DNA from 2 places in the Anaerosinus massiliensis genome. Region 1 is predicted to be linked to the other one. Evidence: a T-box and tRNA genes for the amino acid it is inferred to sense, from the RefSeq annotation. Region 1 holds a T-box; the other holds one or more tRNA genes.

What was found. A T-box is a leader RNA that pairs with one kind of tRNA and senses whether it is charged. The one in region 1 lies ahead of leuS (leucine--tRNA ligase), so its partner is inferred to be a tRNA-Leu.
Region 2: it has a tRNA-Leu gene. The T-box ahead of leuS (leucine--tRNA ligase) is inferred to sense a tRNA for this amino acid. The anticodon was not compared.

Annotation. Positions count from the first base shown of each region.
Region 1 covers NZ_LT575483.1:519,537-522,821, forward strand. Annotated here, with positions in the region: gene leuS (leucine--tRNA ligase) at 1-1,636, opposite strand, end outside; T-box leader at 1,721-1,896, opposite strand; gene BN6559_RS02805 (hypothetical protein) at 2,074-2,469, shown strand; gene BN6559_RS02810 (MFS transporter) at 2,807-3,285, shown strand, end outside.
Region 2 covers NZ_LT575483.1:939,537-942,821, reverse strand. Annotated here, with positions in the region: gene BN6559_RS04835 (glycoside-pentoside-hexuronide (GPH):cation symporter) at 1-614, shown strand, start outside; gene BN6559_RS04830 (HD domain-containing protein) at 834-1,397, shown strand; tRNA gene BN6559_RS04825 (tRNA-Gly) at 1,477-1,550, shown strand; tRNA gene BN6559_RS04820 (tRNA-Leu) at 1,559-1,647, shown strand; gene BN6559_RS04815 (FMN-binding glutamate synthase family protein) at 1,850-3,244, opposite strand.

The sequences.
Region 1 (3,285 bases):
ACAAATGTAAAATTGCATGTTCAATACCACCAATGTATTGATCTACCGGCATCCAATAGTTTGCCTTTTCACTGTCAAAAGGAAGTGCTGCGTTTTTTGGATCTGTATACCGCATATAATACCAGGAAGAACAAATGAATGTATCCATCGTATCCGTCTCGCGACGCGCTTTTTTCCCGCATTTCGGGCAAGTGCAATTAACAAATTCTTCAACTTGTGCAAGCGGTGATACTGCGCCAGCTTCAAACTTTACATTTTTCGGTAGCATAACTGGTAGTTCGTTTTCTGGAACTGGTACGATGCCACAGTCTGGACAATAGATGATTGGAATAGGGGCGCCCCAGTAACGCTGACGAGATACTAACCAATCACGTAAACGATAATTTACTCGTTTCTGTCCTATTTCATTCTGATCCAGCCAGTCTAAAATGGCCAATTTCGCTGTTTCGGTATCCATTCCACTAAACGTACCGGAATTCACCAAAGTCCCGGCTTCGGTATAAGCTCCAGTCATCGCTTTAACATCTAAAGTGCCTTCTGCATTATTCACAACCAATTTTTTCGGCAAATTATATTTTGTTGCAAAAGCCCAATCGCGTTCATCATGGGTTGGAACTCCCATAACTGCACCTGTTCCATATTCAAACAATACATAATTTGCAATCCAAATCGGTACTTGTTCTCCATTAAATGGATTGACTGCATAAGCACCAGTAAAAATTCCTTCTTTTTCAGTTTCACTCGATGTACGATCAAGCTCACTTTGATTACGAACCTTCTCAATAAAAGCACGAACTTCTTTTTCATTTTTCTTGCCGTTAATTAATTTTTCAACTAATGGATGTTCTGCTGCAAGCACAACATAGCTCACACCAAAAACGGTATGTTGGCAGGTCGTATATACAGGAATCTTCTCACTGAATTCTGGAACATCAAAGCTAAATTCCGCTCCTTGGCTACGGCCAATCCAATTTTCCTGCATCGTTTTTACACGCTCAGGCCATCCTTTTAACTCCTTTAAATCCTCTAATAAAACATCGGCATAGTCTGTAATTTTAAAGAACCATTGCTCCAAGTCCTTCTTCACTACATCACTATCACACCGCCAACACTGACCATCAATGACTTGCTCATTTGCAAGTACAGTATTACATTGATTGCACCAATTCACAGAAGCTTTTTTCTTGTAAGCTAATCCACGTTTATAAAATAATAAAAATAACCATTGCGTCCAACGATAATACTCTGGTGTACAAGTTGCAACTTCACGTTCCCAATCATATGATAGACCAATTTGACGTTGCTGACGTTTCATATTTTCAATGTTGGAAAACGTCCAATCGGCAGGCTGAATACCATGTTTAATGGCAGCATTTTCTGCTGGCATACCAAAAGCATCAAACCCCATCGGATGCAAGACACTATACCCTTGCATCACTTTGTACCGAGCAATTACGTCACCAATAGAGTAATTACGAACATGTCCCATATGTAAATTTCCCGATGGATATGGAAACATTTCAAGTACATAGTATTCAGGCTTATTTCTATCTAATTCTGTCTTAAAAGCACCGTCGTGTAGCCACTTTTCCTGCCATTTACTCTCAATCTCTTGCGGTGAATATCTTTCGTTCATCCTCGTGCCTCCTCAAAATATTTAGCAATCTTAAACGCTAATTCTATAAAATAATTCAAAAAAAACAAAACGCCCTTGGCATAAGCCAGGGACGATTATATCGCGGTACCACCCTGATTGATGATCATCACTTAGTTGACCACCCTCTCTTTTTTCACAACTTCTGTAGCAAGTTCAATAAAATTACAGATTGGCTCACATCAACCGCCAATTTTCTGAGACTGCTCTTCTCATCTACTACTCTACATCATCAGTTTATTATACTTAATCTATAAATCATCATAATGATCACAAAATTACTAATTCTCATTATAGCGTATTCAATCTTTTAAAGTCAACATTCTCGTAGGATTTTCACCCCAGAGCAAACAACTTCGTTCTGTTCTATATTTCTCATCCCTGCATAAAATTTATTAATCCCATAAGGAGGCGATCTTATGTACAAATTTATTATTGGCAATGTCAGAATCAGTGTCATTGATGATAGTATTTCACATGACCAAGCGATCAATGCAGCAAGACAAGCTATTTTAACAGCAAATTCTGAAAATAAATTACTTAGTCATATCGAACTCAATGCATCGGATGATGGCATAGAAGTAAATACGACTGAAAAACAAGGTACAAAATTACTGCGAAAGAGCTTAAAACAAAGTTTACTTGACGGTATGTTAAATGCAGTTCAAGAAAAACTTTTACCAAGCGATACTTACAGTGCGAAAGATACTTGGTATGATAGCGATACCGGACAAGAATGGCACGGAGGTGTCGTCAGCGAAGCAAAAGAAGAAATATTAAAATCCTTTGAAGAATGGTCTGCTGCAACCAAATAATCCTTTTACAAATACCATCCGTCCATACTTTTACCTCTTTCATCCTAAAAGGTCTGTCATATTGAGAAATACCTTTGCCTTAACAGGCAACGGTATTTCTCAATATGACAGACCTTAATTTTATTTAGATACTTCTTGGTATATAAAGCAAGTGCAGTTCCACTGCATCTTAGTTGTAAAAAATTCAAAAACAATTTTATCTGCTCATCTTTGTGAAATTTATGCATTGCAGAATTATATAGTAGACTTATGATTTATTATCATATATATTATACAAAGAATCCCAAATCAATAATCTACTCAAAAAATGACATAAATATAATGGAGATGCTACCATATGCAAACTAAAAGATCCCAGTCCATCATCGTTATATCTTTCATTACCGCATCATGCCTCATAGGAGATTCTATGCTTTACGTGGTCTTACCAACACATTGGAAAGACATGGGATTAGACTCTTTATGGCAAGTCGGAATTATTTTATCTGTAAATCGGCTGGTACGCCTGCCACTCAATCCCTTCGTCAGCTATTTATATAAAAAATTAAGTGCGCGAACTGGAATTTTAATTGCTATATTTTTAACCGTGTTAACGACAAGCAGTTATGGTATCATCTCTAATTTTCTTTTATTTATTTTGGTTCGCTGTCTCTGGGGGCTAGCCTGGACGTTTTTACGATTAGGTGCATACTTTACAATTCTTGATATCGCTACAGATCTCAATCGTGGCAAATTAATGGGTTTATATAATGGTCTTTACCGACTCGGTAGCCTTTTCGGTATGCTGCTAGGCGGGTTTCTATCCGATATCATCGG
Region 2 (3,285 bases), 420 kb from region 1:
CTGCTTACAATATAAAATCCGCAATGCTAATTTATTATTGTCAATATAATCTTGGCGATATTAGTTTTATGCCTTATATTAGTTTCATCACAATTGGTTGTTCATGTCTTGGAATTACTTTGATTCCTAGGCTAGCAAAACGTTTTGGTAAAAAGAATACGGCTTTAATTGGTTTTGCAATTAGTACAATTGCAGATTTAATTAATTTTATGATTCCTGGAGATCTGATTACTTTTACAATTTTAGCAAGTATTGCTTTCGTTGGAATCAGTATTCCGAATGGAATTACTTGGGCATTTGTATCTGATGCAATTGACTATGGCGAATGGAAAACAGGTGAAAGACGAGAAGGTATTACTTTTTCATTCTTCAATTTTTCTCGTAAAATTGCCCAATCTTTATCGGGTTTTGCTTCGGGAATAGGGCTTTCTTTAGTTGGCTATATTCCGAATGCACAGCAGTCAGGTACAGCCTTATTAGGGATAAAAGGATTATTGTTATTATATCCGGCGGTTACGATTTTTTGTGCGGCTTTAGTTATTAAGTTTTTGTATGATTTAAGTGATGACAGACATGGCCAGATTATAACAGAAATTCATACTAGGGCGATGTAGAGAAGTCCAGCAAATAAATATAAGCATGAAAAAATCACGTCTGTTTAATTCATGTATCAATTAAGCAGACGTGATTTTTATGATTTCTTACGAGTGTTCATCAAGGTGTAATAAAAAAGAGGTATTTGGATATAGTATATTTTATTGCAAAATTTTTGATAAAAGTTGCAAATAAATATGATATAATAAGTTTTTATTAACTTGATTGAGGTGACGATTTTGAAAGAAAAGTTTTTGAGTTTATTACGTTCTACGAATCGCGATGGCATAGAAAATTTTATAAACTATTTAGAAAACCAAACAGATTTTTTTACAGCACCTGCGAGTACGAAGTATCATGGTGCGTATGAAGGCGGTTTGCTGGAACATAGTCTTGATGTATACGATCATATGAGTAAACTTTGTCATATGTATGAATTGGATGATATCAGTGAAGCAAGTGTTATCATTACTTCTTTACTGCATGATATATGTAAGGTGAATTTTTACAAAATTGATTATCGTAACAGAAAAAATGAAAAAGGCGTTTGGGAACAAGTTGCTTTTTATCGAATTGATGATACAGTTCCGTTGGGGCACGGAGAAAAATCAGTGATTATGCTGCAGCAATTTATTGCGCTGACTTTGGATGAAATCATGGCGATACGCTGGCATATGGGAAGTTTTTCAGGATCAGATTATACGACAACACAATCTTTATCCAAAGCAATGGAACAACATAGAATTGTAACATTACTCCATATGGCCGATCTTGCAGCCGGTTATTTGGATAATCGAAGATAATTTATTTATATTTCTGCATTTTTTATATTTACAAGCTGCGATTTTTATGTTAACATATACAAGCAATTAAGTATTGCATGCGGGTGTAGCTCAATGGTAGAGCCCTAGCCTTCCAAGCTAGTCACGAGGGTTCGATTCCCTTCACCCGCTCCATTTATAATGCCGGGGTGGCGGAACTGGCAGACGCACGGGACTTAAAATCCCGCGGATAGAAATATCCGTACCGGTTCGATTCCGGTCCTCGGCACCATGTACCTTAAAATGTAATAAATCTGAGTTGCAAGCGCGTGCGTTTGTTGGTTATGATTTAGCGAATATAAAAAAGAAACTCCTGAATTTTCAGGAGTTTCTTTTTTATTTACAGAACTTTTGATACAGCGGCAGTGTGAATGATTGAATACTTGCTATGCAGTTTATCTATTGTGTTGGCGGTGTGAGGCATCGTCAGTTTATTATCTTAAAAATGAGGTTCGTTTGACCCCTGCCGCTTTTGCACTGAAGCTGTCTAAGGCAACGAGATCATTAGAACTTAGTTCTTTTAAGGAGGCTTTGCCCAATGCACGCATTGCTTCTTGCATTTCCAAAATCATGGAAGTAAAGGTATTTGTTACGCTGACTGCTGACTGTTCTATGTTTAGCTGTGTTTTCGTTGAAGAATTATAATAAACCAATGTAGTTGGCGGTTCCCACGGAAGTATTTTTTCGATTTGATTATGTGTCAGTGCAAATAGAGGGACAGTGCCGAGGTAAATGGCGTCTGCGCCTAAGGCTAAGGCTTTCAGACATTGGCCCGGTGTAAAATAACCGCCAGCGGCAATTAAGCTGATAGGTCTATCGCCTAAGTAATGTTTTGCACGTGTTAAAGCAATTAACCCCGGTATACCAAAGTCATCTTGCTTAATTGGCGGTGTTCCATGAGAGCCGCCTTCAGCGCCGCCGATTACGATTGCATCAAAGCCTAGTTCCACAGCAAAAGCCAATTCCTTTTCGATTCGGTCTGTTGCCATAAGTTTTAATGCAATTGGGATTCCGTTGGCTCGCTGACGTAAGTTTTGCATAAATGCCGGCCAATCTTCTTTTTTTTCAACACCTGGTGGTGCCGGTAGAGAGACTGCATTCTCATTTGGTCTTAATCCCGAAAGTACTTGCGCTTTACCGGCAAAGTCTGCTGCTTCGATGGTCGTTGTGCCTAGATCCGCACCTTGTCCCATTTTGACTTCCAACATAGCAGCCGATTGAATTTGTTCGTTGGTTCTCGCACCCCACGACCATTGACAAATTTGTAAAACAAATTTGCCAGCTTCTGCTGCCTCTGCGGGCAGAAAAGGACCTTCGCCAGAACAAGTGGCTGTATGTAATCGTTTTGATGCTTTGGCTAAGGCTGTCTTAGCTTCCTCGCTTAAGGATAAGCCATAGGCCATGCCGCCAATCATTAGGGGGATTTTTATCGTCATAGGCTTTTGTACATTTGGACCTATGGTTACAGACATATCAATCGGTGTATCAAATGGAAGTGAAAGTTTTGTAAGCTGGCGCGGATTGAACATTAAGTTATCATAGCCCGGAAAATGTTTAACGGAACCAAGGGGGCGATTGATGATTTTTCCTTCTTCTGCACGCAGGCTTAATTCTAAAAAATTTAGAATAGAAAAACGTTTAAAAGAGGGCAGTATTTCGATTATATTTTTCGTATAGGTTTCTGTAAGTAAAAGATTTAAGGCATGATTGGTTATTTTTTTTGTTGCAAACCGAAAAATAGGTTTTGCCAAAACCAGTAAAGTAAGTATTAAAATTGTTAAAAAAGATGTCAATATCAAAATCCAGTTAAGATAAGCTGTTATTTTCATAATGTTTCCTTTGTTTTTTTAGTAGTATATGCGATTTATGA